DNA from 3 places in the Streptomyces sp. NBC_00076 genome. Region 2 is predicted to be linked to each of the others. Evidence: riboswitches for the same ligand, from Rfam matches in the RefSeq annotation. Region 2 holds a riboswitch; each other region holds the start of a gene.

Evidence for each region. A riboswitch is a leader RNA that binds a small molecule or an ion and turns the genes downstream of it on or off. The one in region 2 is predicted to bind cyclic di-AMP.
Region 1: another riboswitch for cyclic di-AMP. It lies ahead of OHA64_RS41060 (peptidoglycan DD-metalloendopeptidase family protein); the one in region 2 lies ahead of OHA64_RS07785 (C40 family peptidase).
Region 3: another riboswitch for cyclic di-AMP. It lies ahead of OHA64_RS28475 (transglycosylase SLT domain-containing protein); the one in region 2 lies ahead of OHA64_RS07785 (C40 family peptidase).

The regions. Positions count from the first base shown of each region.
Region 1 is NZ_CP108242.1:9,138,403-9,144,745, forward strand. It holds gene OHA64_RS41055 (alpha-galactosidase) at 1-1,966, shown strand, start outside; cyclic di-AMP (ydaO/yuaA leader) riboswitch at 2,271-2,430, shown strand; gene OHA64_RS41060 (peptidoglycan DD-metalloendopeptidase family protein) at 2,435-3,373, shown strand; gene OHA64_RS41065 (DUF6250 domain-containing protein) at 3,700-4,413, shown strand; gene OHA64_RS41070 (SGNH/GDSL hydrolase family protein) at 4,559-5,344, shown strand; gene OHA64_RS41075 (TetR/AcrR family transcriptional regulator) at 5,452-6,063, opposite strand; gene OHA64_RS41080 (Glu/Leu/Phe/Val dehydrogenase dimerization domain-containing protein) at 6,135-6,343, opposite strand, start outside.
Region 2 is NZ_CP108242.1:1,689,653-1,695,995, forward strand. It holds gene OHA64_RS07745 (helix-turn-helix domain-containing protein) at 1-351, shown strand, start outside; gene OHA64_RS07750 (hypothetical protein) at 595-945, opposite strand; gene OHA64_RS07755 (prevent-host-death protein) at 948-1,412, opposite strand; partial or broken gene OHA64_RS07760 (hypothetical protein) at 2,009-2,083, shown strand; partial or broken gene OHA64_RS07765 (helix-turn-helix domain-containing protein) at 2,146-2,250, shown strand; gene OHA64_RS07770 (hypothetical protein) at 2,441-2,716, opposite strand; gene OHA64_RS07775 (ATP-dependent Clp protease proteolytic subunit) at 3,188-3,823, shown strand; gene OHA64_RS07780 (hypothetical protein) at 3,831-4,136, shown strand; cyclic di-AMP (ydaO/yuaA leader) riboswitch at 4,552-4,695, shown strand; gene OHA64_RS07785 (C40 family peptidase) at 4,698-5,171, shown strand; gene OHA64_RS07790 (ATP-binding protein) at 5,266-5,724, opposite strand; gene OHA64_RS07795 (helix-turn-helix domain-containing protein) at 5,937-6,343, shown strand, end outside.
Region 3 is NZ_CP108242.1:6,240,044-6,246,386, reverse strand. It holds gene OHA64_RS28485 (peptide MFS transporter) at 1-1,164, shown strand, start outside; gene OHA64_RS28480 (CocE/NonD family hydrolase) at 1,183-3,177, shown strand; cyclic di-AMP (ydaO/yuaA leader) riboswitch at 3,460-3,630, shown strand; gene OHA64_RS28475 (transglycosylase SLT domain-containing protein) at 3,636-4,115, shown strand; gene OHA64_RS28470 (HAD family hydrolase) at 4,207-5,019, opposite strand; gene OHA64_RS28465 (LacI family DNA-binding transcriptional regulator) at 5,145-6,173, opposite strand; gene OHA64_RS28460 (carbohydrate ABC transporter permease) at 6,214-6,343, opposite strand, start outside.

The DNA.
Region 1 (6,343 bases), 7.4 Mb from region 2:
ACGGATCGCGTTGGCCGACGCCGAGGCCCTCGCCGTACGCCCGCTGCCGGACTACTGGCCCTTCGAGTCCCCGCTCGACGGACGCGAGGAGTACCCGGTCGAGGGCGGCCCCCGCTTCGTCCGCCCCGCCCTGTCGGTGCGCACGGACGAGCGGCGCGGCACCGAGTGGGTCTTCGAGGCGTACGAGAGTGGCGGGGACGACGAGCTGCGGCTCAGATTCCGCGACGGCGGCCTCAGGATCACCCTGCACCACCGCATGCGGCACGACGTCGTGGAGCGCTGGGTGAGCCTGGACAACGAGGGTCCCGCCGTGGAGCTCCTGCGCGCCGACTCCGCGACCTGGACCCTGCCCGACCGCGAGACCGGCTGGCGGCTGTCGCACCTGCACGGCCGCTGGGCCGCGGAGTCCCAGCTCGTGCGCGCACCCCTCACCTACGGCGAGAAGGTCATCGGCAGCCGCCGCGGCCACACCGGGCACCAGCACCTGCCGTGGGTCGCGCTCGACACCGACGCGACCGAGGAGCGCGGCGAGGTCTACGGCTGCGCCCTCGGCTGGTCCGGGTCCTGGCGCATCGCCGTGGCCGAACTGCCCGACACGCGCGTGCAGATCACCGGCGGCGCGGGGTACGACGACTCCGGCCTGCTCCGTCTGGAGGCCGGGGAGTCCTTCACCGCCCCCGTCTTCGCCGGCCTGTGGAGCGACGCCGGCTACGGCGGGGCGAGCCGCGCCTGGCACGCCTACCAGCGGGCGTACGTCATCCCGGACGCGGACCGGGACCGGCCGGTGCTGTTCAACTCCTGGGAGGCCACCGAGTTCGACATCTCCGAGGAGCAGCAGGGGGAGCTGGCCCGCCGGGCCGCGGCGATCGGCGTCGAGCTGTTCGTCATCGACGACGGCTGGTTCGGGAAGCGGACGAGCGACCGTGCGGGGCTCGGCGACTGGACGCCCAATCCCGACCGCTTCCCGGGCGGGCTGAGGCCCCTCGCCGACTCCGTGCACGCCCTCGGCATGCAGTTCGGCATCTGGGTCGAGCCGGAAATGGTCAATCCGGACAGCGACCTCTACCGCGCCCACCCGGACTGGGTTCAGTACCAACCAGGGCGAAAGCGGACGGAACTGCGCAACCAGCTTGTGCTGAACCTCGCGCGCGAGGACGTCCAGGAGTATCTCTGGGAGCGGCTGCACGGGCTGCTCTCCAGCGCCCCGATCGACTATGTGAAGTGGGACTTCAACCGCTGCTTCACCGACGCGGGCTGGCCCGACGACGCCTACCCGCAGCGCCTGTGGGTCGATCACGTGAACGCGCTGTACCGCCTGTTGGACCGGCTGCGCGAGGCCCACCCGGGCGTCGCCTTCGAGTCCTGCTCGGGCGGCGGCGGCCGGATCGACCTCGGTGTCATGAGCCGAACCGACCAGGTGTGGACCTCCGACAACACCGACCCGCTCGACCGGCTCGCCATCCAGCACGGATTCAGCCAGATCCATCCCGCGCGCGCGATGGCCGCCTGGGTCACGGACAGCCCCAACACCCAGCTCAACGGCCGGGTCAGCACCTTGCGGTTCCGGTTCGTCAGCGCCATGGCCGGGGTGCTCGGAGTCGGCGGGGACCTCGCCGAGTGGACCGAGGAGGAACTCGCCGAGGCCCGCGACTGGGTGACTCTCTACAAGGAGATCCGTCCGCTCGTGCAGCGTGGCGACCTCTATCGACTGCGCCCGCCGGAGGGCGGATCGAGCGCGGTGCAGTACGTGCTGGGTGACGAAACGGTCGTCCTGGCCTGGCTCCAGGCGCAGCGCCACGGCGAGCCGGTACCGGCGCTGCGGCTGCGCGGACTCGATCCGGCGGCCTCGTACGAATGCCGTGAAACGGGCGAAGTGCACCGCGGGGCCGTGCTGCTGCATCACGGACTGCGGACCGGCCTCCGGGGTGACCTCGATGCGACGGTTCTCCGGCTGCGCCGCATCTGAGAGTTCTGCCCGAATTGGCGGCTTCATTGCAACTCGGCCTGAAATAAGGCGACCTGGGGGGCGGTGCGTGAGGAGCGTCATATTCGTGACCGTGCGTCGCCCGTCATGTTCACGTAATTCTTATGCATTTCAAGGGAATTAGAGTGTGGGCGATCTTTCGATTTACTGAGGGTGACCGGTAATTCCCATGAGGGATCAACGGAAACGCATTTGCATGCAACCTTCCGCTTGTCCCTGTGCGTCTTAGTCGCTTACGTTCGCCACCGATCCGGACGGACGCCCAATCCTGCCGCCGCCCGGGGCCAGCCCACACTCACCCGTACACGGCAGGAGCGGGGGACCCACAGGTACAACCGCCTGTTTCGGTTCTCCGGAACAGGCTTGGGGTTAAGTCGTACTTCGGTATGGCCGGGCATCTCCAGTCCGCACCCGACAGCTCACCTCGCAGGCGCCGGAGAGGAATTCGCCATGCCCGCGAAGGGTAAGCATCGCCAACCGAAGAACCAGCGCTTCGCCCGTTCCATCGCCGTCGCCGGAGCCGGCGGCGCCGCACTCGCACTTCCACTTCTGGGGGCCACCGGCGCCTATGCGGCGAGTCCCCAGTCCGTTTCCGAGAATGCCGTTCAGTCGTCAGTTCCGACTGCCGCCAAAAAGTCGGTGGCCGCGCGGACTTCGGGCGTGAAGACCTATGTGGTGCGGGCGGGTGACTGTCTCGCGAAGATCGCCGATGAGCAGAACGTCAGCGGAGGCTGGCAGAAGCTCTACGCCGACAACCGTGAGGCCGTCGGCGGCAATCCGTCGCTGATCCATCCCGGTCTGAAGCTCACGATCGGCAAGAAGGCCACGACGGGTGCCGGGAAGACCGAGTCGTCGGCCTCCTCGTCGAAGCCGAAGCCGAAGCCGAAGGCGCAGTCGTCGTCTTCGTCGGCGTCCTCGTCGCAGAAGTCGCAGCAGTCGACGGTGGCCGCTCAGAGCGTCGTGACCACCAGTACCGCGAACGGCTTCACCCTCCCGGTCAGTGGCGCCGTCATCGGCACGGGTTACCACGTGGCGGGCAGCATGTGGGCCAGCGGCTACCACACCGGTGTCGACTTCATCGTTCCGACCGGTACCCCGCTCAAGGCCGTGGGCGCGGGCACGGTCGTCTCCGCGGGCTGGGGCGGCGCGTACGGCAACCAGGTCGTCATCAGGCTGGCCGACGGCTATTACGCGCAGTACGCGCACCTGTCCGCGCTCTCCGTCTCCAGCGGCCAGACCGTGACCGAGGGCCAGCAGATCGGTCTCTCCGGCGCGACCGGCAACGTGACCGGCCCGCACCTGCACTTCGAGATCCGCACCACGCCGGACTACGGCTCGGACGTGGACCCGATCGCCTACCTCCGCTCGAAGGGTGTCTCGGTCGGCTGACGCCGCCCTCGCGACCACCTGCCCGACACGCTGCCGAAGGCCGGACCCACGATCCCCGGGTCCGGCCTTCGGTATGTCTGGGTGCGTCCCAATATGTTTTGGATCCTTCCCGGCCGATCCGTGATCGTCGCATTGCGGCCCTGTGGCGAAAGAGCTCGGTACGTCGACAGAGTGCAGGCGTGGAGGGCACAGTGAACTCCGCTTCTGTGCAAGCGCTTTCTCCCCGCCGAATCCGTCGACCACCAAGCCCGTGACCGAGCACGTGACGGAGCCCATGACCGATCCCGTCACCGCACCCGTCCGCTTCCCGGAAGGAGCCGTCTCCCGTGACGACCACGCGTAGAGCCTTCGCGACCCTGGCCGCCGGAGCCGCAATGGCCGCCCTCGCCCCGGCGGCACACGCGAACGCCTCGCCCCGCCGCCGCCTGATCGCCCACGACGACTTCCGTCACGGCCTCGGCCGATGGGCCGTGGAACTCGAGAAGGGCGGCACCGTCACCGCCTCCCGCGGGATCCTGGAGGTCGACGTGCCCGCCGGTGCGACCGTCTGGTTCAAACAGCGGCTCGAAGGGCCGTACGTCCTGGAGTACACCGCCACACCGGTGGCGGAGGGCGGGGTCAACGACCGGGTGTCGGACCTCAACAACTTCTGGAACGCCATCGACGTCCGTTCCCCGGACGACCTGTTCGCCACCCCTCGGGGCGGTGCGCTCGCCGAGTACGACTACCTCAAGACGTACTACGCCGGATACGGCGCCAACACGAACACCACGACCAGACTGCGGCGCTATGTCGGCGAGGCGGGCGTGCGTCCGCTGGTCTACGACTACACGGAACCGCTGCTGGTGGCGAACCGGCCGAACCGGGTCCGGATCGTCTCCGACGGCTCGACCGTGCGGTGGTGGAACAACGGGCGGCTCGTGTTCGACCTCACCGACCCCGAGCCGTACACGAGCGGGCATTTCGGTTTCCGCACGACCTGGAGCCACTTCCGGATCTCCGGATTCCGGGTGTGGCGGTTGCCGCCTCAACAGCGATGACGAGAAGGCTATTCCTGGCTTGACCAATCCTTGAACGGTGGCTTATCTCACCGCACGTCAACCCTTTCCTACGGTCGCGTAGCTCACATCCCAAGGTGAATCATGGGCCGATGTGGCAGACGATTCGAAGAGTGACAGCAGATCAGTGATCGGGTCGTACGTGGCGGTGGGGGACAGCTTCACCGAGGGCGTCGGCGACCCCGGCCCCGACGGGGCGTTGGTCGGCTGGGCGGACCGGTTCGCGGTACTGCTCGCCGACCGGCGGCCCGAGGGCGACTTCCAGTACGCGAACCTCGCCGTGCGCGGGAAACTGCTCGACCAGATCGTGGCGGACCAGCTGCCGCAGGCCATGCAACTGGCCCCGGAGCTGGTCTCCTTCTGCGCGGGCGGCAACGACATCCTGCGACCCGGCACCGACCCCGACGAGGTCGCCGAGCGTTTCGAGCGCGCGGTGGTGCAACTGAAAACCGTCGCGGGCACGGTTATGGTGACGACGGGGTTCGACACCCGCAACGTGCCCGTGCTCAAGCACATGCGCGGCAAGATCGCCACCTACAACGGGCATGTGCGGGCGATCGCCGACCGGTACGGCTGTCCGGTGCTCGACCTGTGGTCCCTGAAGACCGTTCAGGACCGCCGGGCCTGGGACGGCGACCGGCTCCACCTCTCGCCCGAGGGCCACACGCGTGTGGCGCTGCGCGCGGGACAGGTCCTCGGCTTGGACATCCCGGCCGACCCGGACCAGCCCTGGCCGCCGCTGCCGGCGCGCGGCACCCTGGAGATCCGGCGGGACGACGTGCACTGGGCGCGGGAGTACCTGGTGCCGTGGATCGGACGCCGGCTGCGCGGGGAGTCGTCGGGGGACCATGTGACCGCCAAGGGCGCGCTGTCGCCGGACGACATCAAGACGCGGATCAGCTGGGTGGCTTGAGGAACGCGGTGCCCCGGTCCGCCACAACCCACGGGTTGTGGCGGACCGGGGCACCGCGTCCGCGTGGCGGACCCGGCGCGCTCACGTGGCTGTCGTGCGGCGCGGCCCTACGTCGTCAACGCCTCCCGCACCAGCCCCAGTTCCCGGGCCACCGCCTCGTCCACCCACTCCTGCGCCCGCGCCCGCGGGACGGCGCCGTCGTAGGACGTCAGTTGTACGGCGAGACCGTCGAGCAGGGCCGTGAGGCGCAGGGCCGTGCCGGCCGGATCCGGACACGCGAACTCCCCCGAGGCCACGCCCTCGGCGATGACCTCGGTGAGCGCGGCCTTCCACTGCCGGTCGAGGTCGCGCGTGACCTCCCGCAGCGCGGGCTCGCGCAGCGCCGCCGCCCAGCCCTCGATCCACAGCCGCCAGCCCTTGGCCTGGCCCGTCGGGGCGTACCAGCGCACGGCCGCCCGCAGTCGGCGCAGCGCCGTGGTGCGGCGGCCGAGCAACTTGCGCAGCTGGGCGAGGTCGTCCTCGGCCGCGTAGGTGAAGGCGGCGGCGACCAGCTTCTCCTTCGTCGAGAAGTGATAGAGCACCAACGCGTTGCTCACGCCCAGGGCCGAGGCCACGTCGGCGATCCTGACCGCCACCACGCCCCGCGCCTCGATCTGCTCGACGGCGGCGCGCAGCAACTCCTCGCGCCGCTCCGTCACGCTCAACCGCACTCTCGTCACGCGGTCACCCTAAGCCGTCGCCGTGGGCGGCGGCGGAGGGAGGCTGATCGCCCGAAGGGTTCGGCCCGAAGTCACCGGTACCACCCGAAGCGCTCGGTGATCACCGGCAGCCGGTCCGCGACGATGGCGTGTGCCGCCGCCCGCGGAGTCGTCCCGTCGGCCTCCGCGCGGGACAGCATCTGCTCCACCAGCGCGCGCATGGAGCGGCGGGTGTGGGTGAACGCCTCGTCCGCGGCGGGGCCGATGTCGCCGAACAGGGTCCACCACCACCAGGCGTTGG
Region 2 (6,343 bases):
CATCGTGGACGCGGAGCGCCACACCGGACGACTGGGGGCCGTGGGAGCGGTACCCGGCGGCACGGGGTGCGGTCACGCTCCTCTCGCGTTCGCGCTCACCCAGTGCCGCAGCGCGAGCCTGCTGGTCTGGTCCTCCCTGACGCGACCGAGACGGACTACTGGACCGGGATGGCACCGGCGATGCTGGTGATCGCCCTCGACTTCGGGACCGGCGTCATCGCGCGGACCAGGCCGCAGTCTATGGAGTGGACCACGACAACCGGAGATCGCCTCGGCGCTGTTCACCTCCGCCCAGCACTTCGGCGTCACCCCCGGGCTCGCGACCCCGTCGAGCAGGCGTTCGCAGTGTGACGAGAAAGCCCTCTCTCTATCGAGCATGCACGATTTCTTGGACTAGCGGCGCGAGCCCTTCAAGCTGACGAAGTCGCTTCACGCAGAGACTTCCCCTCCGCGGAGTGATCGGGGAGATCGAGTCGCCCTCACAAGGCCGCGCCGCCCTCAAGTGAAGTCAAAGTCCCCGGTCGCGGCAGCCACACGGCGATCATCCCAATGGGATGATCGCTCACCGACGATGTGCGACGCTGCGAAGCGCGCCTACTTCGTCTCGTTCGGGTGGCTCGTGTGCACCTGCTCCAGGAAGACCGTGCGCTCGTGGACGTAGAACCAGATGCGCGCGGTGCCCTTCGCAGTCGGTTTGTGCTGCCACCGCTCATGGGTCGCGCCGCCACGCTCGATGACGCCGAGTTCACCCTTGAGTCGATAATTCGTCGGCGTCGTGGACAGTGGCGTCCGCGTGAGGAAGTCCCAGGTCTCCGTCATGGGGTTGCGGATCGTTGCGACGAGGTTGCGCCATCCCTTCTGCGCGTCGGCTGTGGCGAAGCGGATCTCGTACTCGATCTTCTTCGGAGGGCGAGGAACCAGCTCGCCCTTCCTGGCGGCCGCCACGGCTACGGACGCTCCACGGTCTCATCGTCGTCGAGCCACTCCAGACCGGCGCTGCCGCTGCTGAGCCCGGCCGCGACGGCGGTGGCCGTCTCCTTCCAGGAGGTCAGCTCTGCGATCGCGAGGTGCGGCTGGTCGGTGGCGAACGACGCGCGCGCCGCATCGACGAGGTCCTGCGCGCAGGACTCCCGGTCGGCCGACGACAGCGCGAGCATCCAAGGGAAGGCCTTGGACATCCGCTCGGCGAGCGAGCCGCGGTCGTCGAGGGTGACGGTGATGAGCTGCGCGGCAAAGTTCAGCAAGCGGGCACGACCTTCGGCCTCGCGCTGCGACATCAGGACCAGAGCCTCGCCGTCGCGCCGGGTCACCGTCACGGGGTGGTCCTCGGCTTCGGCGAAGACCTCGGCGGAGTGCTTGCTCAGGTCCGAGGAGCGCCGAGTCGCCACGGGGAGGTCTGCTGAGATGGTCATGGATCCATAGTATTCGGAACGTATTCGGAAGTCCAGTGGAGGCCGCGGAGTGCGTGCGCCGGACTCGGCCTCCGGATGCGGCCCGAGGTCAGATCTCAGATCTCCTTGATGCTTGAGTCAGTCCCGAACTCGCAGCCGGTCGATCGTCGAGATGGGGAGCGCACTTACAGAGCTGCTTACCTGCCATGCACAAGCAGGTCGCGGGTCTCGTCCGTGGGCAGCGCTTCGACCGGCAGCGCGACTCGACCAGCGAGGTCATTGCGGATCTCGTCCAGGAACCAGGTAGCGCCGGTTGTGACCGCGAGATCACAACGCTGGGACCCGGCCGAGGTCGTCCGGATTCTCCTGGAAACGGAGATCAAGGGCCGGGACGAGGCGACGCGGCGCAAATCACCGCCGTCTTGCCCAGCTGCCTTCGGGGCAAGACCTTCGACTCCTGGAAAGAGGCCGAATCCTCGATCCCGGTTCCCACCCGCACGCGCTCATGACGCTGGCATGGGCCAGCCGGGCGGAGAACTTGGCGGTCGCCGGGCCCAGCGGCACGGGAAAGAGCCACCTGGGCGGAGGCACTGGCGAACCAGTCGATCGACCAGGGCATGAAGGTCGCCTGCTTCACCCTGGAATCGCTCACCGCCCATCTCGGGCGGGCCACCGTCGACAACACGGTCTCCAAGGCCGCCGCCAAGCTCACCAGGTGCGACCTCATCGTCGTCGACGACATCGACTTGCTGGGACCGTTGCACGATGGCGGGCCAGATTTCTGCAACGCCGGCTCGACGGGCTGGCTGACGAGCCACGTCCCGAAGCGCCCTGCACCATCACCGATGCCCAGGTGGAAGACACGGCGAACGCGTTCGTCACGGTCAGGCAGGCCAGTCGCAGCAGCACGACCAGCCATCATGCCGGGTGATCGCCAGCCGCGCGAGAGTACCGATCCGAGCATCCGCGCTCAAGGCCCCACGCATTCCGCATACCGCCTCCCACCTGGGTGGATGAGGTTTTCGGCACGGGCACCGGTGGCAGCACCGTCACCGGCAGCCCCTCCCGCCACGCGGCACCGTCGAGCCCGGCACCGGCACCGGTGAGCACACTGTTTCCTGCTCCACCTCGGTCACGGCAATCGTCCCGGCGGCGGACACAGCCAGGGCCTCGACCAGTTCCTCCCGCGCGATCACCCGCCGGTCCAGCTCGGTCTCCGCGGCCTCCAACACTTCAGCCAACCGCGCGGCTTCCTCCCGCAGACCGTCCACCCGCAAACGGGCAGCCGCCTCCCGCTCCTCCAGCATTCCCAACACCGACGTCACCGCACCCCTCGGTCATGAAGCGGACACAAGACGCCGCATGCCTCCCTCACCCGTGCGAAACCATGCCTGACCAGCAGAAATCAAGGGATCACGTTCGGATGAGGTACGGCTTCTCGGCATTCCAATCGGCCTTCTGGAGGCATTCCTTGAGGATCCAGTCGGCCAGCTGACGTACGGCAGTGAAGAGCCGAGCCTCCCGCACCCGTTGACGGACGCTCATACCGCGGCGAGCCGCGACAATCTCGCAGGTCAGGGCCGGCCAGCGACATCGGGGGAACAACCGGGGAGGTCCCGGAGGTGAGGGCGACGCCCCCCCCGGCAAACAGTGACAGGAATGTGAGACACGATCCCCCACAAGGAGCAAAAGAGCGCCTCTGACCTGGGCATTTAACTTGATCACTAGAACGCGTCCCCATCATAACGTCACGTACATCCTGTACATTTTTTACAGACGCCGAAGGAGGGGTACCCATGACCCGACCGTCCGCCCGCCACGTCCTGCCCGAGTTCACCGAACGCACCAGCTCCGGGTCCCGGACGATGGATCCGTACTCGAAGCTCCTGGAGGGGCGGATCGTCTTCCTGGGCACACCGATCGACGACATCTCGGCGAACGACGTGATGGCCCAGTTGATGTACCTCGAACACCAGGACCCCGACCGGGACATCTCGCTGTACATCAACTCCCCCGGCGGCTCGTTCACCGCGATGTCGGCGATCTACGACACGCTGCAGTACGTCACGTGCGACGTGGAGACCTTCTGCCTGGGCCAGGCCGGCTCGTCGGCCGCGGTGCTGCTCGCCGCGGGCACGCCGGGCAAGCGCTCCGCGCTGCCCGGCGCACGGATGGTGATCCACCAGCCCGCGTTCACCGAGCCGATCGAGGGGCAGGCCAGCGATCTGGCCATTCAGGCCGAGGAGTTGACCCGGGTACGGAGCCGACTGGAGGAGCTGCTCGTACGGCACACCGGGCGGACGCCGGAACAGGTGCACGCGGACATCGAGCGGGACAAGATCCTCACCGCCGAGGAAGCCGTGGAGTACGGCCTGGTGGACCGCCTCGTCCCGAGCCGCAAGGCCTCACGTCCCGCACCCGGCGCGAGGTGACCCCCCGATGCTGCCCGATCTGCCACCGCTGCCCGCCCTCACCAGCGCCGAGGGCGAATTGATCGACCGTTACCTCGACGTGGTCGACCTGCTCGGCCGGATCAACCCGGCGCAGCACGGGGACACGTACCGAGGACTGCGTGCCGCGCAGGCGCTGGTCGGCAAGGCGGCCGCGCTGCGGGACGCGCTGGAGCTGATGCACCGTCGGGGCGAGACCGAGCTGCACGCCGACACGCTGGCGCGTGCGCTGCGCGTGCTGGACGGGGAGCGCCGCACGGCCCGCGTCACGGTGCCGCCGACCTCCGGCAGTTGACGCACTGCCAGCCGGTCCGGACACGCCGCCCCGCCCCCGAGCGTCCGGACCGGAGCCGAAACGGACCAAACGGGGTACCGCTGTTCGGAGTAGACGCGGCTCCTTTTATCGGCCCTTCCAGCTTGCGCAACGCGCGTAGTCAGGGGACGAATCAGGACGTTCCGATGCTGGTCCGGGCACCTGCGAGCCCTTCAACAGCCCTTCGAACACGAGGGTGTCCACCCGAACGGGTGAGTGGTGAGTAACAACACAAACCCTCGGTTCCATTGGGTTTTTGGGACATCCGTGAGTCAAGATCCGTGACTGACGACAAGACCCCGCCACAACGGCGGGGCGATCCGGGCGGGCGCCGAGTCCTGCCGCCGCCCGGATGACCGGTCGACAGGAGTGGATCGGCAGGAGTGGAGGACCCAAGCACGACGGGTCGCCGGAACGGTCGTCTCCGCATGGGAGACGCCGGGTCGAGCAGCCCTTGGGGTGAAGCCGCGTCAGCGGCCGGGCAACTTTGTCAGCCCGAATCCGACAGGTCATCCTTCACAGGCGGCTGACGAAGGGTTGCGCATGACTGCGCTCAATCGTGTCCCGTCGCTCATGGTCCGGGCCGGTACGGCCTCGGCCTTCGCCATCGCCGCCGTCGGCGGCTCGATCGTGGTCCCGGGTGTCGCCTCCGACGCCGCGGCCGCCACGCCGGCGACGAAGGCACTCCAGGTCGCGGCGTCCAAGAAGGGCTCCGCGTACAAGTACGGGGCCACCGGACCGAAGAGGTTCGACTGCTCCGGACTGACGCTGTACTCGTTCAAGAAAGCGGGCAAGAAGCTGCCCCGCACGGCAGCCCAGCAGTACAACAAGACGCGCCACATCTCCTCCAAGAGCCGCAAGGCGGGAGACCTGGTGTTCTTCCACTCGGGCTCGAACGTGTACCACGTCGGCATCTACGCCGGGAAGGGCAAACTCTGGCACTCCCCGAAGACCGGGGACGTCGTCCGACTGCAGAAGATCTGGACGAAGAGCGTCTGGTACGGCCGGGTCAAGTGACCCTCCCGCGCGGGGCGACGGCGAGCTGACACGCCGTCGCCCCCGTGGGGCCTTTCGGGGTGCCCGTTCACCCATGGCCGCGCCCACCGCACGGCTACGGCTCCTGCTGTCCCGCCGCCGGTACCGGCTCGGCCGGGACGGACCACGGCAGTTCGATGAAGACCGTCTTGCCGCCCTCCCGGGTGGGCCTGACTCTCAGTTTGCCGCCGCACTCGGCGGCCAGCCACCGGATGATCACCATCCCCCGGCCGTTGTCCTGCTGGACGGCGGCCGGCAGTCGTTGGGGGAATCGCGGGTGGCTGTCGGTGACACCGATGCGCAGGTGTTCGTCACGGTCGAGCGCGATGTCCACGGTGAAGGTGGGTGACTGCCCGAACGTGTGCTGCACGGCGTTCGTCGTGAGTTCGGAGACGATCAGCCGGATGCTGTCGGCGATGTCCGAGTCCGCCGCCAGTCCCCACTCCACCAGGGTGGTGAGCACATAGGCGCGGGCCGCGGAGACCGAGGCGGGAACGCTCGGCAGAGTGACGGATGCTTCCAGATGGTCTGCCATGGCGACGTCGTCCCTTTCCCAGGGGCCCGCAGTCCGACACGGAGCGGATGGTTCGAGTACGGTCCCGGACTGGTGCTTCGTCGCCAGACTGCCATTACCGCGGCGGTCACGGGAGGCGATCCACCAAGGAATGCATATATCTGTCGCTCGAAGCGGTGAACTCTATGACGACAGAGCGTATTTGGGTGCCTCGGTTGGAGTAAGGAGTAGCCATGCAGCACGGTCCCGCGGTGCGCCGCCGGAAACTGGGCGCGGAACTGCGTTCCCTGCGCACCGGTACGGGGCTCACGAGTGGTGAGGCGGCTCGGTTGGTGGGCTGGCACCAGTCGAAGGTGAGCCGCATCGAGACCGGCGCCAGTGGGGTGAAACCGGCCGATGTGCGATTACTGCTGGATGCCTACGGAGTGCGTGACTCTCAACTACGGGAGTTGCTGCTGGTGTTGGCGGGGTCCGACGAGAGCACCGGCCGGCATCACTGGTGGCACGCGTACCGCGGGGTGCTGCCGCCCACCTACCGGGACTTCATCAGCCTGGAGTCGCAGGCGAGCGAGATGCGCACGCTGGAGACCTCCGTGGTGCCCGGCCTGTTGCAGACGGCGGAGTACGCCCGGGCGGTGAC
Region 3 (6,343 bases), 4.6 Mb from region 2:
TACGCCATGGCCGTGCCCACGGCCGCCATGACCTGGGTGGGGCTGGGCCTGATCAGCGCCGGCACGGGTCTGCTGAAGCCCAACGCGGCCACCCTGGTCGGCAAGCTCTACGCCACCGACGACGACCGCCGTGACGCCGGCTTCGCGCTCTACTACATGGCGATCAACATCGGCGCCTTCGCGGGCCCGCTGATCACCGGCTGGCTCGGTGACCACCAGGGCTGGCACTGGGGCTTCTCGGCGGCGGCGATCGGCATGACGTTCGGACTGATCCAGTACGTCCTGGGACGCCGCCACCTGGCCGGACGCCGGAACGCGGCCGAGTTCGCCCTCGCGCCCGACGCGCTGCGCCGCGCGGTCCGGCTGATCGTGGCGGGGATCGTGGCCGTGGCGGTGCTCGCGACCGCCCTCGCCATGGCGGGCCTGCTCACCATGGCCCGCTTCGTCGACCTGCTCACCCTGGTATCGGTGATCGCCCCGGTCGTGTACTTCGCGGTGATGTTCAGGAGCCCCCGCGTGACCGCCGAGGAACGCGGCCGACTGCGCCCGTACGTCGTGCTCTTCCTCGCCTCCACCGCCTTCAACTTCATCCTGTTCCAGGCGTACTCGACGATGATGCTGCTGGCCGCGTCGAACGCCGAGACGACCATCCTCGGCTTCGACTTCCCCGCCAGTTGGTACGCCTCCGCGCTCGGCGCCTTCGAGGTCGCTCTGGCGCCCGTGGTCGCCGCGCTCTGGGTCCGCATGGGCCGCGGCCAGCCGCACGCCTCCAACAAGATCGCGATCGGGGTCGTCCTGGGCGGACTGTCCTTTCTGCTGATGGCCCTTCCCACCTCCGGGCACGCCTCCGACGACTACCTGATGTCCGCCTGGTGGATCGTCGGCTCGTACCTGCTGCTCGGCCTCGGCGACATCCTGCTGGAGACCTCCGGCATGTCGGCCACCAGCAAGCTCGCCCCGGCCGCTTTCTCCAGCCAGACCATGTCGCTCTGGATGCTGTCCCTCGCGCTCGCCAACGGCATCCAGGCCCAGACGGTGAAGCTCTACGACGACATCTCCAAGCAGGCCTACTTCGGCGTCAACGGTGCGCTCGCGGTGGCCGCGGGCCTGGCCGTGCTGGCCGCCGCGCCCTGGCTGCGCCGCACCATGCACCCGGTCCACTGAACTCACGGGGTCACCCTCATGCACATCCGTACGTCCTTCCCCTACGAGACGACCCACGAGGACCTCCGCATCCCGCTGCCGGAAGGGACCCTCCTCTACGCACGCGTGTGGCGTCCCCTCACGGACGAACCAGTACCCGCGATCCTCGAATATCTGCCCTACCGGCTGACCGACTGGACCGCACCCCGCGACTGGCAACGCCATCCCTGGTACGCGGGCCACGGCTACGCCTCCGTACGAGTGGACGTCCGCGGGCACGGCAACAGCGAGGGCGTTCCCGGCGACGAGTACTCCGCCACCGAGCTGGCCGACGGCGTCGAGGTCGTCAACTGGCTGGCGGCGCAGCCCTGGTGCGACGGCCGGGTCGGCATGTTCGGCATCTCCTGGGGCGGCTTCAACTCCCTCCAGATCGCGGCCCTCGCACCCGAACCGCTCAAAGCGGTCGTCACCGTCTGCTCCACCGACGACCGCTATGACAACGACGTGCACTACATGGGAGGTTCCGTCCTCGCGGTGGACATGCACGCCTGGGCGGCCACCATGCTCGCCTTCGTGTCACGGCCGCCGGACCCGCGGTACGCCGGGGAGGCATGGCGACAGATGTGGCTGGAGCGGCTGGAGGAGGTCGAGCCCTTCATCCACACCTGGCTCGACCACCAGACCCGGGACCGCTACTGGCGGCACGGCAGCGTCTGCGAGGACTACGGCGCGATCGACGCGGCCGTGCTGGCGGTCGGCGGCTGGCACGACCCGTACCGCGACACCGTGCTCAGGCTCGTCGAGCACCTGCCGCCCGACCGGGTGCGCGGCCTGATCGGCCCCTGGTCCCACCAGTATCCCGACCGTGGTCTGCCGCCCGGCCCCGCGATCGGCTTCCTCCAGGAGACCCTGCGCTGGTGGGACCACTGGCTGAAGGGAAAGGACACGGGCGTTCTCGACGACCCCCTCCTGCGCGCCTACGTCAGCGACTCGCACCCCCCGGCCACGGTCTACGACACCCTGCCCGGCCGCTGGGTCGGCGAGCCGGCCTGGCCCTCCCCCCACGTCTCGACCGTCTCGTACGCCCTTCAGGGCGCCCCGCGGCTGGTCCGCTCCCCGCAGCACACCGGCATCGACGCCGGCCGTTTCTTTCCGTTCGGGAACGACGCCGACCTGCCGCCGGACCAGCGGGAGGAGGACGCGCGGTCGGTGTGCTTCGAGTTCGAGGTGGGTGAGGAGACCTGGGTGCTGGGGCGGCCGAGGGTGCGGCTCAGGCTGAGCTCCGAGGTGCCGCGCGGCCAGGTGATCGCCCGTGTCTGCGATGTCGCCCCGGACGGCTCCTCCACCCTGGTCACCCGGGGTGTGCTGAACCTGTCCGCACGCCAGGGGCGGGACCGGGCGGTGCCGTGGACGCCGGGTGCCACGGAGGACGTCGAGTTCGAGCTGAACGGCATCGGCCACGCCTTCCCGGCCGGCCACCGCATCCGGCTGGCCGTCTCCTCCGCGTACTGGCCGTGGATCTGGCCGCAGCCGGAATCCGCGGCGGGCTTCACCCTGGACCCGGCCGACAGCGTGCTCGAACTCCCGGTGCGCGACCACGAGATGGACGGATCAGTCACCTTCGAGGAACCGGAGCAGTCGGAGCCGCTCGGCGTCGCCCACCCCGTCACGCTGGACGAGCCCCGTCCGGAGCGGCTGGTCGTGCGGGACGTGGCCAAGGGCGAGTGGCGACTGGAGGTCGATCCGCGCTACGGCGGCACCCGGGTGTATCCCGACGGGCTGGAGTTCGCCGAGGACGCGCTGGAGACGTACACGATCGACGAGGCGGACCCCCTGTCGGCCCGCGCCCGCTCGGACTGGTCGGTGCGGCTGCACCGGCCGGAGCTCGGCTGGGAGGCGACGGTGCGTACCCGATCGGAGCTCACCTGTGACGGAGAGGACTTCCACACCTCGAACGAGGTGATCTGCACGGACGGCGGCGAGGTGGTCTTCCACCGGACCTGGGAGAAGCGGATCCCACGGACTGCCGGTTGACTATGAGTTGGGCCCATTGCCCGATTTGCCGCTCTTGCGCCCGGCCGTGACTTGGGTCACTCACGACCGGGCGCGCGCCGGCTCGCGCATCTCCACGCTTCCCCTTGCCCTGCACGCCAGTTGAGTCTTGGCAACAGCAAAGGATCAAGCGCCCCATATGCCTCAGACCAAGGTCAATGGGTGCGTTGTGTGAATCAGCTACTTGTTTCGGACATGTGCTCTCGCATACGTTCCCGGCCTGTCGGGCGGACGCCGAATCCTGCCGCCGCCCATAAGGACACCCATCGACGAACACCGCACGGCAGGAGCGGGGGACCCAGGTAAGCCGCCGGTCCGGATGTTTCAGGACATTCCGGGACGGCTTGGGGTGAAGTCGTGTCGCTTCCCGGCGGCACGGCCGGGCAACTCCCGCCCGAACCCGACAGCTCACCTCGCAGGCGACGGAGAGGAACGTCCCCATGTCCGCAGGTCAGCACCGTCACTCCAAGACCGCCCGCCTCGCCCGCAAGCTCGCCGTCGCGGGCACCGGAGTCGCCGTACTGGCGCTCCCGATCATCGGCGCGACCACCGCGTCGGCGGCCACCCCGACCGTGACCACCGCCTCCTCGCTGGGCTACGCCGACAACCTCGACGGTTGGATCCGGGCGTCGCTCCAGGTCATGGCGGACCACAAGATTCCGGGCTCGTACTACGGCATCTACCGCAACGTCATCCGTGAGTCCTCGGGCAACCCGTACGCCATCAACCTCTGGGACTCCAACGCCGCCGCGGGCACGCCGTCCAAGGGCCTGCTCCAGACCATCGACCCGACCTTCCAGGCGTACCACGTGGCCGGCACCTCGTGGAACCCGTACGACCCGGTCGCGAACATCACCGCCGCCTGCAACTACGCGGCCGCGCGGTACGGCTCGATCGACAACGTGTGGGGCGCGTACTGAGCCCTTCGCGGCGACAAGCCCTCACGGCGGTGAGCCCTTTCCGGCGGGCCGGGCGACCGGCCGCTCAGGCCATCCAGGCCACTCGGGTCGCTCAGGCCTCCGGGAAGAGTCTTTCGAGGACGACGGCGATGCCGTCGTCCTCGTTCGACAGGGTGATCTCGTCGGCCACGGCCTTGAGTTCGGGGTGGGCGTTGGCCATGGCGATGCCGTGGGCGGCCCAGTCGAACATGGGAATGTCGTTGGGCATGTCACCGAAGGCGACGGTCCCCTCCGGGCCGAGGCCCAGATGGTCGGCGGCCAGCGCGAGGCCGGTCGCCTTGGTGATGCCGCATGGCTGGAGTTCGACGGTCCCGGGCCCGGACATGGTGACCGTGGCGAGGGAACCGACCACCGAGCGGGCCGTCGCCGCCAACTCGTCGTCGGACAGGTCGGGATGACGCAGCAGCACCTTACTGATGGGCTCGCACCACAGGTCGTCGCGCCGTCGCACGCGTACCGCGGGCAGCGTCGGGTGGGGCATGAGGTAGCCCGGCTCGATGAGCGTGAGTCCGTCGACGCCGTCCTGGTCGACGGCCGTGTACACCTGGCCCACCTCGGCCTCGATCTTGCCGAGCGCGGTCTCGGCCAACTCCCGGTCCAGGGTGACCGACCACAGCAGACGGTCCGCGCCCGCGTCGTACACCTGCGCGCCCTGCCCGCACACCGCGAGCCCCTCGCTGCCCATGATGTCGAGGAGCGGCCGCACCCGGGGCGCCGGCCGGCCGGTGACGACGAGGTGCCCGGCGCCGGCCGCCGCCACCCGCGCGAGCGCGGCGAGTGACCGGTCGGAGAGCGTGTCGTCGCCGCGGAGCAGCGTTCCGTCCAGGTCAGTGGCGATCAGTGAATATGCGGTAGGTGCGGCCATGATCAGAGAATACGGATGGAACGCCCCATCGACTCGACGCGAACCGGACGGCTCCAGCCTTCACATGCGTCGACGGCGGCTCCGGTTGCGAACGTCCGTTCCGGTCGCTCCGGTTGTCGCCGGTCTCACGCGGAGTCCCGCACCACCAGTTCCGTCGGCACGATCACCCCTGACGTGTCCTCACCGGCGATCTGGGCGAGGAGCATGCGGACCATCTCGGCGCTGATGCGGTCGTAGGGCTGACGCATGGTGGTGAGGGCCGGGGTGACGGCGGTGGCCGCGGCCGAGTCGTCGAAGCCGCCGACAGCGATGTCGTCCGGGACCGAACGTCCGGCCTGCTGAAGGATGTTGACGACACCCTGCGCCATGAGGTCGGAGGCGACGAACACGGCGTCCATGTCGGGAGCCTGCGCGAGCAGTCGGCGGGCCGGCTCCTCGCCGCCGGTGCGGCGGTAGTCGCCCTCCACCACCAGCGCCGCGTCGTAGGGAATGCCCGCCTCGATGAGCACATCGCGGTAGCCGGCCAGGCGTTCGGTGCTGCCCGGGGCGTCCAACGGTCCGGTGATCATGCCGATGCGGCGACGCCCGCCCTCGAACAGATGGCGGACCATCTCCGCCGCGCCATCGCGGTCGGCGGCCGCCACGTAGCTGACCCTGGAGCCGAGGCCCAGCGGCTTGCCGCAGACCACCAACGGAATCCCGGCGTCGCGCAGTTCGGCCGCGACCGGGTCCCCGCTGTGGCTGGAGACCAGCAGGACACCGTCGACATGGCCCGAGGTGATGTAGCGGGTCAGCCGGCGCCGGTCGTCGTCGGTCGCGGCCAGCATCAGCAGCAGCGGGATGTCGTGCCGGGCGAGGTGCTCGGTGCAACCGTGCAGTAGCACGTTGAAGTTGGGGTCCTCGAAGAACTTCTCCTGCGGCTCGGTGAGCAGGAAGGCCACCGAGTCCGACCGGCCCGTACTGAGGCTGCGGGCATGCCGGTTGACCACGTAGCCGGTCTTCCTGACGGCGGCCTCCACGGCCCGCCGGGCGGCCGGCGAGACGTAGTGGCCTCCGTTCAGGAAGCGGGAGACGGTGCCCCGCGACACGCCCGCCTCCCGCGCCACGTCGTGGATGGTGGGCGGTCTGCGGCGGCCGTTGGCGCTGCTGGTCATGTTCCTCGTTCGGGGCCGTGGGTGTCGGCAAGCCGGGTGCTCAGGACTTGATCGAGCCGCTCAGCAGGTCCAGGGACCAGAACCGCTGGATCACCAGGAACAGCGCGATCAGCGGGAGGATCGCCAGCAGACATCCGGTGATGACCAGGGTGTACAGCGCGGGCTGCGAG